2 regions of the Streptomyces amakusaensis genome follow, and region 1 is predicted to be linked to the other one. Evidence: riboswitches for the same ligand, from Rfam matches in the RefSeq annotation. Region 1 holds a riboswitch; the other holds the start of a gene.

Region 1 (7,154 bases):
GGCTGCGCCGGGTCAGGGACGAGAGACGCGAGCGCCGATAGGCTCGGGGCCATGGGCAGCTCCCCGCACGCGCATCCCCTGCCGGCCCCTTCGACGCCCGCGGGCCGGGACGGGCTCGCCGCGATTCTCGCCCGGCCGCGCGAGGCGGTGATCGCGCTGGACTTCGACGGCACCCTCGCCGAGATCGTCCCCGACCCGGAGCGGGCCCGCGCCCATCCCGGCGCGGTGCCCGCGCTGGCGCGGCTCGCGCCGAAGGTCGCGTCGGTGGCCGTGGTCACCGGCCGGCCCGCCGAGGTCGCGGTCCGGTACGGCGGCTTCTCGGGGGTGCCGGGTCTGGAGCGGCTGGTGGTGCTCGGCCACTACGGGGCCGAGCGGTGGGACGCCGTCAGCGACACCGTGGACGCCCCCGAGGCGCATCCCGGCGTCGCGGCCGTCCGCGCCGAACTCCCCGGCCTCCTCGAAGGATTCGCCGGTGTGACGGGCGTATGGGTCGAGGAGAAGGGCCGGGCGGTCGCGGTCCACACCCGTCGCGCGAGCGATCCGGGGGCCGCCTTCGAGGCGCTGCGCGGCCCGCTCGCCGCGCTCGCCGCCCGGCACGGTCTGGTGCTGGAGCCGGGGCGGATGGTGCTGGAGCTGCGCCCGCCGGGGATGGACAAGGGCGTCGCCCTCGCCGCGTACGCCCGGGGGACGGGGGCCGGGGCCGTGCTCTACGCGGGCGACGACCTCGGCGATCTGCCCGCCTACGCCGCGGTGGAGAAGCTCCGCGCGGAAGGGGTGCCGGGGCTGCTGGTGTGCAGCGGCAGCACGGAGGTCACCGAACTCGCCGAGCGGGCCGATCTGCTGCTCCCCGGCCCGTCGGCGGTGGTGGAGTTCCTCGCCGCTCTCGCCTCCCGGCTGCCGTAAAACCTTCAGAGCGCGCGCAGGGCCTCCAGCTGGTCCAGGAACCAGCGCTGCGGCGGCAGCGCGGTCGCCGCGGCGGCGAGCCGTTCGGTGCGGCGGAGCCGTTCGTCCGCCGGCATGCTCAGCGCTTGGTGCAGCGCGTCGGCGGTGCCGGTGATGTCGTACGGGTTGACCGTGAGCGCGTCCGCCGCGAGTTCCTCGTACGCCCCCGCCTCGCGGGAGAGCACCAGCGCGCACCCCTCGTCGGAGACGACCGGGATCTCCTTGGCGACCAGGTTCATCCCGTCCCTGATCGGGTTGACCAGGGCGACGTCGGCCAGCCGGTAGGCGGCGAGCGAGCGGGCGAAGTCGTCCTTCACATGGAGGACGACCGGCGTCCAGCCGTCGGTGCCGTACTTCTCGTTGATCTCGTCGGCGACCCGGCGCACCTCGGCCGTGTACTCGCGGTAGACCGCCAGATCCTGACGGGAGGGGTAGGCGAGGGCGAGGTGGACGACGCGCTCGCGCCACTCGGGGCGGGTGTCGAGCAGCTGCCGGTACGCGAGGAGGCCGCGCACGATGTTCTTGGACAGCTCGGTGCGGTCGACCCGGACCACGGTGCGGCGGCCGGGGCCGATCTGCTCGCGGAGGGCGGTCATCCGCTCGGCCACGTCCGGCCGGTGCGAGCGCTCCTTGAGGAAGCCGGCGTCCGCGCCGAGCCCGTGGACCCCGATCCGGCGGCCGGTGAGGGCGTCCTCGCCCAGCACCCGCACGGCGCAGTCGGTGAAGGCGTCGGCCCAGCGGCGGGTGAGGAAGCAGGTGCGGTCCGCGCCGAGGAGGCCGCGCAGCAGCTGTTCGGCGATGTCGTCGGGGAGCAGCCGGAAGTAGTCGGCGGGGGCCCAGGGGGTGTGCGAGAAGTGTCCGATCCGCAGATCGGGGCGCAGCTCGCGGAGCAGGCCGGGGACGAGCGCCAGATGGTAGTCCTGGACGAGGACCGCGGCCCCGTCGCCGGCGTGGTCGGCCAGGGCCTGGGCGAAGGCGCGGTTGTAGCTCTCGTACGCGCTCCACCGGCGGCGGAAGTCCGCGTCGAAGACGGGTTCCAGCGGGGTCTGGTACAGCAGATGGTGGACAAACCAGAGGACGGAGTTGGCGATGTCGTTGTACGCGGCGGAGTGGATGTCCGGGTCGATGTCGAGCATCAGCACGCCCGGTTCGCCGACACCGCGCCGCAGTGCCTCGCGGTCGCCCTCGCCGAGGGCGGAGCAGACCCAGAGGGAGTCCGCGCCGGAGCCGGCGGCGGAGAGCCCGGAGACCATCCCGCCGCCGCCGCGCCGGGCGTCGAGCGCTCCGTCCTCGCCGAGGGCGTAGGAGATCGGACCCCGGTTCGACGCTACGAGGATCTGGGCGCGGACCGGTGTTGCGGGGGGCTCGGAGACCATGTCGCGAAACCTAGCCCGCCGGGTGGGGCCTCAAACGTGCGTACGCCTCCGGTCGGCTCACTCGCCCCGGGCACTCGGCTCATTCGGCACGGCCGCCCCGGCGGCCCCGCCCGGCGGCGAGGGCGACGGCCGCGACGGCGGCGAGGCTGAGGACGAGTCCGCCGAGCAGCCAGAGCCGCTCGGCCGACATCAGGACATGACGGGCGAAGTTCATACATACGATGTTCGACCGGCGGGCGGGGCTCAGGCCGCCCGACGCGCCGCGTACTCGCGGATCTCCCGCATCGGGGGCCGCTCCTCGGTGTCCACCGGGTGGGTGCGCGGGACAAAGCCGTCCGCGCCGCGCTCGAACTGGGTCAGCGACGGCCGCACCAGCTGGCCGCGCTCCAGTCTGAGCTGGGCGGTGCGGTAGATCGCCGCGGCCATCCGGCCGAGCGCCCGGGCGTCCTGGTGGCGGTGTTTGCGGGAGCCGACGTCGACCTGGGCGAGGGCGTCCAGGCCCACCGCGCGCAGGGCGTCGACCAGGAGGCCCAGCTCGACCCCGTACCCGACCGGGAAGGGCAGCGACTCCAGCAGGGAGCGGCGGGCCGCGTACTCGCCGCCCAGCGGCTGGACGAAACCGGCCAGCCGGGGCCAGTGCAGATTGAGCAGCGGGCGGGCCACCAGCTCGGTGACCCGCCCGCCCTGCCCCGGGGCGTCGTCCAGCGGGCGGTCGTACATCGCCTTGACGAAGTCGATCCCCGGGTCGGTGAGCAGCGGCCCGACGATCCCGGAGACGAAGTCGGCGGAGAAGTCCCGAAGGTCGGCGTCGACGAAGCACACGATGTCACCGCCGGTCACCATCAGCGACCGCCACAGCACCTCGCCCTTGCCGGGCAGCGCCGGCAGCCGGGGCAGGATCGCGTCCCGGTGCACCACCCGCGCCCCGGCGGCGGCGGCGATCGCGGCGGTGCGGTCGGTGGAGCCGGAGTCGATCACCACCAGTTCATCGACGAGCGGGGCGGTCTCCATCAGCTCCCGGCGGATCACGGTGACGATGTCCCCGACGGTCGCCTCCTCGTTGAGCGCGGGCAGCACGACGCTGACCGTCGCCGAGGACGCCCGCTTGGCCGCCAGCAGCCGGTGCAGCGGCCGGTCGGCGGCCTTCCAGGTCCGCCCGGTCAGCCAGTGCTCCACTTCATCGAGCACGTGTACCCACTCCCCACAGCAGCCCTGTGACGCATCTCGCGGTGCGGACGACTATCTCAACCGTCCATGCCTTCGGTTACAGTCTTGAACAACGCGGACGCCCGTCGCATGTCGGGGTCGTTCCCGCGTTACACAATCGAATACCGCTCATCCAGAGGGGCAGAGGGATACGGCCCGTTGAAGCCCCGGCAACCCTCCAGCCGGTCTCAGTCGCTGTTCAGCGCATGAGGCTCCCGGCTCGGGAAGGTGCCAAATCCGTCTCATGGCGAGCCTCGCCATGGGAAAGATGAGGAGAAAGGGCCTCCCTCCATGGCTGTGCAGACCGTCGCAACCACCCCCGTCACCCCTGTCGATCTCGGACCGGCCGCAGCGCTGTCGTGTCGCGAGTGCGGTGAGCGTTTCGAACTGGGCCCGATCTTCGCCTGTTCCTCCTGTTTCGGCCCCCTGGAAGTCGCCTACGACCTCCCCGCCGAGGGCCCCGAGGCGCTGCGCGCCCGGATCGAGGCCGGCCCGGAGAACATCTGGCGCTACGCCCCGCTGCTGCCCGTCCCCGCGGACGTGGCCGGCAAGCCGAATCTGAACCCCGGTTTCACCAAGCTGGTCAAGGCCGACAACCTCGCCCGTGAACTGGGCGTCACCGGCGGCCTGTTCGTCAAGGACGACTCCGGCAACCCGACCCACTCCTTCAAGGACCGGGTCGTCGCGATCGCCGTCGAGGCCGCCCGCGCCTTCGGCTTCACCACCCTCTCCTGCTCCTCCACCGGCAATCTGGCCGGCGCGGTCGGCGCTGCCGCCGCGCGGGCGGGCTTCCGCTCCTGCGTGTTCATCCCGCACGACCTGGAGCAGGGCAAGGTCGTCATGGCCGCGGTCTACGGCGGCGAGCTGGTCGGCATCGAGGGCAACTACGACGATGTGAATCGTTTCTGCTCCGAGCTGATCGGCGACCCGCTCGGCGAGGGCTGGGGCTTCGTCAACGTCAACCTCCGCCCGTACTACGGCGAGGGTTCCAAGACGCTCGCGTACGAGATCTGCGAGCAGCTCGGCTGGCGGCTGCCCGATCAGATCGTGATCCCGATCGCCTCCGGCTCCCAGCTCACCAAGATCGACAAGGGGCTCCAGGAGCTGATCAAGCTGGGCCTGGTCGAGGACCGCCCGTACAAGATCTTCGGGGCCCAGGCCGAGGGCTGCTCGCCGGTCTCGGCGGCCTTCAAGGCCGGACACGACGTGGTGCGCCCGGTGAAGCCGGACACCATCGCCAAGTCGCTGGCGATCGGCAACCCGGCGGACGGGCCGTACGTCCTGGACATCGCCCGCCGCACCGGCGGAGCGGTCGAGGACGTCACCGACGCGGAGATCGTGGACTCGATCAAGCTGCTGGCCCGCACCGAGGGCATCTTCGCGGAGACCGCCGGCGGGGTGACCGTGGGCGTGACCCGGAAGCTGATCGAGGCCGGTCTGCTCGACCCGACGCTGACCACGGTCGTCCTCAACACCGGCGACGGTCTCAAGACCCTGGACGCGGTCGCCCCGACCAGCGGCCCCACCGCGACCATCCGCCCCAGCCTGGACGCGTTCCGCGACGCCGGCCTGGCCCACTGAAACCCCTGGGAGAGCTGAAAATGAGCGTCAACGTACGAATCCCCACCATTCTGCGCACCTACACCGGCGGCCAGGCCGAGGTGGCGGCCGAGGGCACCACCCTCTCCGAGGTGATCGCGGACCTGGAGCGCAATCACTCGGGCATCGCCGCGCGCGTCCTGGACGAGACCGGCAAGCTGCGCCGGTTCGTGAATGTGTACGTCAATGACGACGACGTCCGCTTTGAACAGGGTCTCGACACCGTGACGCCGGACGGCGCCGGAATCTCGATCATTCCCGCGGTCGCCGGAGGCTGATCCCCGGGTCCCCTCCCGCCCTCCGGGGTTCTTCCCGGACCCTCCCCGCGCCACACCGGTTGCCCTCTCCGTCGAAATAAACGGAGGGGGCAATTCCGCAGGATTGAAGGCGCTACAGTTGGGGAATGTCCCGCGGCCGGCCGCGCTTCTCGGCATACGAGAATGCGCCCCCGCGCGATAAGAAGCAGCCAATGTGCGCGATTGATTTGCCGCTTAAGTCTTCTTTGTCGGGCCCGACTTGCCCCACAACCTTGTGAATTCAGGCTAATTCATCGATCCGCCGTGCCCGGATTTCTCGTCCGATTGACCTGTTGCAGAGGGCAGTTGGGCAGATACATTCAGCCGCGGTCGACGCGTTCCGGCGCACATCCGCAGAGCCTCCCTCCGCACCTGGAGGACGGCTCGCGGCGGGTGAGATCTGACCCGGGTCCGCGAGGTGCGGTCCTGCGCAAGGGCCAGTAATAGGGGAGTTAGGCATGGCTCAGGGCACCGTCAAGTGGTTCAACGCGGAGAAGGGGTATGGCTTCATCGCGGTCGACGGTGGTGCGGATGTATTCGTCCACTACAGCGCGATCCAGATGGACGGATACCGCACCCTGGAGGAGGGTCAGCGAGTCGAGTTCGAAATCTCGCAGGGACAGAAGGGTCCGCAGGCGGACATGGTGAAGCTCGCGGTCTGATTCCGCGGTCCGAGCCAGACCTGCGACACCTGCGACGCGATCGGCCACCGACGCGTTCACGCATGTTGGGGTCCGCATCCCGGGAAACGGGGTGCGGACCCCACACGCGTGTACGGGCGGGGCCGCGCCTACCCCCACCTGCCCCGGGAGCCTTGTGCGGCCCGGGTCCGGGAGGGGTTCCGGCACCCTCCCCGAGGGGCCGGTTCTGCCAGAGGCGCTTGCACTCGGCAGGGGCGAGTGCTAATCATTGGCGTTAGCACTCTCCTAGTGAGAGTGACAGAACATGGACCGAGCAGGTGAGGTCCGCAGGCCTGTGGGGCAGAGAACCACACGGCGCGCGGGCCGTCCGTCGCGGGCGCCGTCGCGGTCCGGCCAGAGCTTCCCACCAGTCCGTGGAGGACACTTCACATGGCAAAGATCATCGCGTTCGACGAGGAGGCGCGGCGCGGCCTTGAGCGCGGTATGAACCAGCTCGCCGACGCCGTCAAGGTCACCCTCGGTCCCAAGGGCCGCAACGTCGTCCTTGAGAAGAAGTGGGGCGCGCCCACGATCACCAACGATGGTGTTTCCATCGCCAAGGAGATCGAGCTCGAGGACCCGTACGAGAAGATCGGCGCCGAGCTGGTCAAGGAAGTCGCCAAGAAGACGGACGACGTCGCCGGCGACGGAACCACCACCGCGACCGTTCTCGCCCAGGCGCTCGTCCGCGAGGGCCTGCGCAACGTGGCGGCCGGCGCCAACCCGATGGCCCTCAAGCGCGGCATCGAGAAGGCCGTCGAGGCCGTCTCCGGCGCCCTGCTGGAGCAGGCCAAGGACGTGGAGACCAAGGAGCAGATCGCTTCCACCGCCTCCATCTCCGCCGCCGACACCCAGATCGGCGAGCTCATCGCCGAGGCGATGGACAAGGTCGGCAAGGAAGGCGTCATCACGGTCGAGGAGTCCCAGACCTTCGGTCTGGAGCTGGAGCTCACCGAGGGCATGCGCTTCGACAAGGGCTACATCTCGGCGTACTTCGCCACCGACATGGAGCGTATGGAGGCGTCCCTGGACGACCCGTACATCCTGATCGTGAA
Region 2 (7,154 bases), on a different contig from region 1:
CGAACGGCCCGACTTCGTCTCCGCGGAGCCGGTGCAGCTCGGCGAGCTGACCGCCGACGTCTTCGTCAAGGCGCGCGCGCTCGGCGAACGGGAGTGGACCCTCGCCGGGGTCGCCGACGCCGAGGTGCACGTCGACGCGCAGCGGATCACCCAGGCCATGGTCCAGCTCGCCCAGAACGCCGTCCAGCACACCGTCCCCGGCCAACGGGTCTCCATCGGCTCCCGCAGCCGGGAGGACGGCATCGAGCTGTACGTCGCCGACACCGGCCCCGGCGTCCAGCCGCAGGACGCCGAGGTCATCTTCGAACGGTTCCGGCGCGGCACCGCCCGGCGCGGCGCGCGCGCCACCGGCGCGGGGCTCGGGCTCGCCATCGTCAAGGCCATCGCCGAGGGCCACGGCGGACGGGTCGAACTGCGCCCCACCGAAGGCGGCGGCGCCACCTTCGTCCTCGCACTCCAGAGAGAAGCGACCCTGTGAATCGGATACTCATCGTCGAGGACGAGGAACGCATCGCCTCCTTCGTGGAGAAGGGGCTGCGGGCCAACGGCTTCACCACCACCGTCGTCGGCGACGGCGACGCCGCCTACGACTACGCCGTGACCGGCGGTTTCGATCTGGTCGTGCTGGACATCGGGCTGCCCGGCAAGGACGGCTTCACCGTGCTGCGCCAGCTGCGCGAGGCCCGGGTCTCGGTGCCGGTGATCGTGCTCACCGCACGGGACTCGGTACGGGACACCGTGGCCGGCCTGGAGGGCGGCGCGGACGACTGGATGACCAAGCCCTTCCGCTTCGAGGAACTGCTCGCCCGGGTGCGGCTGCGGCTGCGCACCGCGGCGGGCGCGCCCGAGGTCACGGTGTTGCGCAACGGCGAGCTGACGCTCGATCTGCGCACCCGGCGGGCCCGCTCGGGCGAGCGGACGGTGGATCTCACCGCACGCGAGTTCGTCCTGCTGGAGCTGTTTCTGCGCCACCCGGGGCAGGTGCTCTCCCGGGAGCAGATCCTGTCGCACGTCTGGGGGTACGACTTCGACCCCGGCTCCAACATCGTCGACGTCTATGTCCGCGCCCTGCGCAAGAAGCTGGGGGCCGGACGGGTCGAGACGGTACGGGGGATGGGATACCGGCTGCCCGAGTGAGCGGGCGGACGGTGGGGGACGAGACGGGACGGGCCCGGGGCGGAGGAGCCCCGGGCTTCTTCCGTTCGTCCCCGGGCCCGCCGCGTGAAGTTCCTTTCATCAAGTGCTCATGGAGCCCTCACCGCCCGGGTGAAATCTCTTCCATGTGACCTTGAACCTGCGACAAGCGGCGACCCTGTGCGTGGCCCTGAGCATCTGCGCACTGCTCATCGTCCCCGGAAACTTCCCGGGGCTGAGCGGGGACGCCCGTATCACCCTCGCCGTCTTCGCCCTGGCGACCTGCGCCTGGATCGGCACGCCGATCGACGACACCTATATCGCCCTGGGCGCGGGGCTCGCTCTGACCGCGACGGGGGTGATCAGCAGCGACGAGCTCTTCGGCACCCTCGGCGACGACACCGTGTGGCTGCTGATCTGCGCCTTCGTGCTGGCCGCCGCGGTGGCCAGGACCGGGCTCGCCGGGCGGGCCGCCGCCTTCCTGGTCGGCGGTGCGCGCACGGTGCGGCAGCTGGTCCATCTCACCACCGCGGCGCTGGTGGTCACCGCCTTCGCGGTGCCCGCGACCTCGGGGCGGGCCGCGCTCGCCATGCCGGTCTTCCTGGCGCTGGCGAAGGCCCTGTCGGACCGCAAGCGGCTGGTGGTGATGCTGGCGCTGCTCTTCCCCACCGTCATCCTGCTGTCGGCGGTCGCCACGCTGATCGGCGCGGGAGCGCATCTGATCACCGTGTCGGTGCTGTGGGAGGCCGCCGGGGAGCGCATCGGCTTCACCGAGTGGCTGATGATCGGACTGCCGCTGGCCGTGGTCTCCTCCCATCTGGCGGCGGAGGCGGTGCTGTTCACCACGACCCGCCGCGAGGACCGCAGGGGTCCGGTGCACATCACCGCCGAGGAGATCCAGAAGCACAGCGACAAGCCGGTCACCGGACCGCTGGAGGCCGCCGAGACCCGGTGCGCCCTGCTGCTGGGCACGGTGGTCGTCCTGTGGTGCAGCGAGCCGCTGCACCGGGTGCCGCCCGCCGTGGTGGCGCTGATCGGGGCCATAGTGGCGGCATCGCCGGCGCTGGGCACCGTACGGCTCAAGGACGCGCTCAAGACCGTGCCGTGGTCGCTGCTGCTGTTCATGGCGGCGACCATGGCGATGGGTGTGGCGCTCGCCGACTCCGGGGCCGCGAAGTGGCTGGTCGGCGGGGTGCCGCTGGATCTGCCGCCGTGGCTGTTCCTCACGGTGGTGGTGGGTGTCTCCACCATGGCGCACCTGGTGCTCCAGTCACGGTCGGCGAGATCCTCGGTCCTGGTGCCGCTGGTGGTAGCCGCGGCCGTCGGCGCGGGGGTCAACCCGGTCGCCGCCGCCCTCGCCTCCACCGCCGCCGCGGGCTTCTGCCACACCCTGCCCGCCTCCGCGAAGCCGGTCACCCTCTTCGCCGAGATCCCCGGGACCCCCACGTACACCCCGCGCGATCTGCTCCGGCTCTCCGCCGTGCTGGCCCCGATGACCGCGGCGCTGGTGCTGCTGTTCGCGGTCGCCGTCTGGCCGCTGATCGGCGTACCGCTCCGCTGACGGCCGCCCCCGAACCTCAACCCTCTGTTCAACCCTCTGTCAGGAGTTCATACGATGCTGACCCGATTCGCGATCGCCCCCAGCGGTTTCAAGGAGTCCCTCTCCGCGCAGTCGGCCGCCGAGGCCATCGCCGAGGGCGTACGCAGGGTGGTGCCCGACGCCGAGATCGATCTGATCCCGCTCGTCGACGGCGGCGAGGGCACGGCGCAGGCGCTGGCCTCCGCGTCCGGCGGACGGCTGGTGCGGCTGCGGGCCACCGGGCCGACGGGCGAGCCGATCGACACCCACTTCGCGCTCCTGGGCGACCGGGAGGAGACCGCGGTGGTGGAGATGGCGGCGGTCGCCGGCCTCTCCCTCGTACCGCGTGAGCTGCGCGATCCCGGCGCGACGACGACCTATGGCGTGGGCGAGCTGATCTCGGCCGCGCTCGACACCGGCGTCCGGCGGATCCTCGTCGGCTGCGGCGACTCCGGCACCTCGGACGGCGGGGCCGGGGCGCTCCAGGCGCTCGGCGCGCGGCTGCTCGACCAGAGCGGCCGGGAGCTGCCGCGCGGCGGCCGGGAGCTGGTCCGGCTGGCGCGCATCGACGCCTCCGGGCTCGATCCCCGGCTGGCGCGGACCGAGATCCGGGTCGCCTGCAACCCGTTCAACGTGCTGTGCGGCGAGCGCGGGGTGGCGAGGGTCTTCGGGCCGCAGAAGGGGGCGACGCCCGCGCAGGTCGAGCTGCTCGCGGCGGGCCTGGAGCGGTGGGCGGCCGTGCTCACCCGGGATCTGGCGGTCCGCACCGATCTGTACGACGGGCCCGGCACCGGGGCCTCCGGCGGTCTGGGCGCGGGGCTCGCGGCGCTCGGCGCCGCGCTGCTGCCGCGCTTCGACGTCCTCCTGGACCATCTGGACCTGGACGCCCGGCTGGCCCGCGCCGATCTGGTGCTGACCGCCGAGGGCGCGCTCGACCACCAGACCCCGCGCGGCAAGGTGCCGGCCGAGGTGGCCAGGCGCGCCAAGCTCTACGGGCGCGAGGTGCTGGCGCTGGCGGGCACCATCGGGGAGGGCGCGCATCTGGTGCGCTCCTCGGGGGTGGACGCGTACAGCTCGATCCTGCCCGCGCCGGTCTCGCTCACGGAGGCGCTCGGGCGCGGTGGGGAGTTCCTCACCGACGCGACCGAGCGTGCCCTGCGGATGATTCTGATCGGGACCCGGCTACCGGTTCACGCGGAGGCGGTGTCCGGGACGCACCGGCCGTCCTCGGTGCGGTAGTTCCACCGCGCGCCCTGGGCGACGAGTTCCTTGACGGCGCGGACGAAGCGCTCGACGTGCTCCTCGGGGGTGCCCGCGCCGAAGCTGACCCGGATCGCGTTGAGCGAGCGCTCGCCCGGCTCGCTCTCCGGCGCGCCGCACTCCCCCGGGTCCTGCGGGTCGCTGCCGAGCAGGGTGCGGACCAGGGGGTGGGCGCAGAAGAGTCCGTCGCGGACGCCGATGCCGTACTCGGCGGAGAGCGCGGCGGCGAAGTGGGAGCTGTTCCAGCCCTCCACCACGAAGGAGATCACGCCGACCCTGGGGGCGTCGTCGCCGAAGAGCGAGAGCACCCTGACCTCGGGGACCTCGGCGAGACCGGAGCGGACCAGGCCGACCAGCCGCTGCTCACGGGCGACGAGCTCGTCGAAACCGGCCTCGGTCAGGGCCTTGCAGGCGGAGGCTATGGCGTAGACGCCGATGACATTGGGCGAACCGGCCTCGTGGCGGGCGGCGGTGGAGTGCCACTCGACCTCGACACCGCCGTCGGCGCGGCGCGCGACCTTGCGGGACGCGCCGCCGCCGGCGAGGTAGGGGTCCGCCTCCTGGAGCCAGTCGGCGCGGCCGGCCAGCACGCCCGAGCCGAAGGGCGCGTAGAGCTTGTGTCCGGAGAACGCGACCCAGTCGACGTCGAGTTCGCGGACGGAGAGCGGGTGGTGGGGGGCGAGCTGGGCGGCGTCCAGGACGATGCGCGCGCCGTGGGCGTGCGCGGCGGCGGCGAGTTCCCGTACGGGCCACAGCTCGCCGGTCACATTGGACGCGCCCGTCACACAGACCAGGGCGGGGCCGTAGGGGTCGCGGTCGGCGAGGGCGCGCTCCAGGGTGGTGACGGCCTCGGCCGGGGTGCGGGGGGCGTTGAGGTAGGTGACCTCGGCGTCGCGCCAGGGGAGCAGGGAGGCGTGGTGCTCGGTCTCGAAGACGAAGACCTGGCAGCCGGCGGGGAGCGCCGCGGCCAGCAGGTTCAGCGAGTCGGTGGTGGAGCGGGTGAAGACCAGCTGGTCGCCCTCGCGGCAGTCGAGGAACTCGGCGACGGTGCGGCGGCTGTTCTCGAAGAGGTCGGTGGAGAGCTGGGAGAGGTAGCCCGCGCCCCGGTGGACGCTGCCGTAGTAGGGCGCGTACGCGGCGACGTCGTCCCAGACGCGCTGGAGGGCGGGGGCGCTGGCCGCGTAGTCCAGGGCGGCGTAGGTGACTTCGCCGCCGGTGACGAGGGGGACCGTCACATCGCGGCCGAGGACGGCGAGGGGGGTGCTCACGGTGGTGTCGACGGCGGTGTTCGGGCGTGCGGACATGGCGATATCTCCCGGCAGGACAGGCGGAATGGCTTCTTGGACCCGGCCGCGGATGTGCGGAATCGCCGTGCGGCGTGCCGGGGATTACCTCGGGGAGCGCGGCGGAGGCCGCGCGTGGAGGGTGTGCTGAAGAAGGGGCGTACAGCCCTATCGCATTCGCTTGCTCACGAGACTGCTCCCTTGAGGACCAGGACCCCAGGGCGTGCAGGGGTCCGCGCTTGCCGCAGACCTCGCTGCCTACGGCCTGGTCTTCACCCGGGGCACCCCGCCACGGACGGAGGGTTGCCGGACAGCGGGCCGGGGCCGTAGTCGCTGTCGCTCATGACCTGCCGGAACCGTATGCCAGCGGAACGCGACAGCGCAAGACCGTTCCGCATCCCAAGACGGTCCGCACACGGAGAGGCCCCCGCGGGCTTGGGAAGCCGGCGGGGGCCCTGGGCGCGCGGGAAGGCGTCAGGCGCTGGTGGCGGCGACCCAGCGGTCGAGGGCGGCGGCGGCGGCGCCGGAGTCGATGGAGTGGGCGGCGCGGGTGACCGCCGCCGCGAGCTGGTCCTCCAGCGAGGCGTCCGAGGGCGCCAGGGCCACCAGCGCCGCCGCCGAGTTGAGCAGGACCGCGTCACGGACCGGCCCCCTCTCCCCGGCGAGGAGGCGGCGGGCCACCTCCGCGTTGTACGAGGCGTCCGCGCCCCGCAGGGCCTCCACCGGGACCAGCGGGATCCCGATGTCCCTCGGGTCGAAGGACTGCTCCCGCACCGAGCCGTCCCGTACCACCCAGACCCGGGACGTCGCCGTCGTCGTCAGCTCGTCCAGCCCGTCGTCGCCCCGGAACACCAGCGCGGAGGATCCGCGCTCGGCGAGCACGCCAGCGAGGATGGGTGCCATCCGGGCGTCCGCGACACCGGTGGCCTGGGCCTTCACCCGGGCCGGGTTGGTCAGCGGGCCGAGGAAGTTGAAGGTGGTGCGGATGCCCAGCTCCTTGCGGGCCGCCGCCACATGGCGGAGCGCCGGGTGGAACTTGACCGCGAAGCAGAAGGTGATGCCCGCCTCCTCCGCGACCTCGGCGACCCGCTGGGGGGTCAGCTCCAGATTGACGCCGAGCTTCTCCAGGACGTCCGAGGCCCCCGAGGCGCTGGACGCCGCCCGGTTGCCGTGCTTGACGACCTTCGTACCGGTCCCCGCGACGACGATCGCGGACATCGTGGAGATGTTGACCGTCTTCGCGCCGTCGCCGCCGGTGCCGACGATGTCGACGCTGGGGCCCGGCACCTCGATGAGCCGCGCGTGCTCGTACATCGTCCGGACCAGGCCGGAGATCTCCGCGACGGTCTCGCCCTTGGCGCGCAGCGCCACCGCGAACCCGGCGATCTGCGCGTCGGTGGCCGCGCCGCTGAGGATCTGGTGCATCGCCCAGGCGGTGGCGTCCGCGCTCTGGTCGTGCTGGTCGAGGAGGGAGTTCAGCACGAGGGGCCAGGAGAGGTCCGCCACGCTGTCGCCGCCTGCCGGGGTCACAACGTTCATGGTCCGCTCCAGGGTCCATCTGGGGATAAGGGGTAGGTCTCCACCCTATCCAGCCCCGGGGACGGCCAAGAGCCCCGTCCATTGCCTGGACGGGGCTCTTGGCTGTGGCGATCGTAACGATCAGATCAGGCGATCAGTGGTGGCCGTGGCCACTGGTGATCTCCTTGTACTCCTCGGCGGTGGGCTTGGGAATCTGGTTCCCCTCGCCGTAGAAGCTCTGGCTGAGCTTGGCCTGCGTCTTCTTGACGAGCGAGACCTTCCGCTCCACGCCGTTCTTGTCCACGGTCGGGCCGATCTCGATCGGCTTGTACTGCTCGTGCGCGGTGAGGCGGTACAGCTCACCCTGGCTGAGCGGCTCG

Evidence for each region. Region 1 has a riboswitch for S-adenosylmethionine ahead of thrC (threonine synthase). Riboswitches for the same ligand answer to the same signal wherever they lie in the genome.
Region 2: another riboswitch for S-adenosylmethionine. It lies ahead of ABD371_RS10510 (aminotransferase class V-fold PLP-dependent enzyme); the one in region 1 lies ahead of thrC (threonine synthase).

What each region holds. Positions count from the first base shown of each region.
Region 1 covers NZ_BAAASB010000001.1:575,795-582,948, forward strand. The annotation lists gene ABD371_RS02420 (DUF3263 domain-containing protein) at 1-41, shown strand, start outside; gene otsB (trehalose-phosphatase) at 52-903, shown strand; gene ABD371_RS02430 (alpha,alpha-trehalose-phosphate synthase (UDP-forming)) at 909-2,318, opposite strand; gene ABD371_RS02435 (hypothetical protein) at 2,398-2,532, opposite strand; gene ABD371_RS02440 (glucosyl-3-phosphoglycerate synthase) at 2,562-3,506, opposite strand; SAM riboswitch class I at 3,651-3,799, shown strand; gene thrC (threonine synthase) at 3,816-5,105, shown strand; gene ABD371_RS02450 (MoaD/ThiS family protein) at 5,126-5,401, shown strand; gene ABD371_RS02455 (cold-shock protein) at 5,878-6,081, shown strand; gene groL (chaperonin GroEL) at 6,490-7,154, shown strand, end outside.
Region 2 covers NZ_BAAASB010000005.1:125,861-133,014, reverse strand. The annotation lists gene ABD371_RS10530 (sensor histidine kinase) at 1-478, shown strand, start outside; gene ABD371_RS10525 (response regulator transcription factor) at 475-1,137, shown strand; gene ABD371_RS10520 (SLC13 family permease) at 1,283-2,695, shown strand; gene ABD371_RS10515 (glycerate kinase family protein) at 2,750-3,952, shown strand; gene ABD371_RS10510 (aminotransferase class V-fold PLP-dependent enzyme) at 3,904-5,277, opposite strand; SAM riboswitch class IV at 5,487-5,604, opposite strand; gene trpD (anthranilate phosphoribosyltransferase) at 5,731-6,795, opposite strand; gene qcrB (cytochrome bc1 complex cytochrome b subunit) at 6,929-7,154, opposite strand, start outside.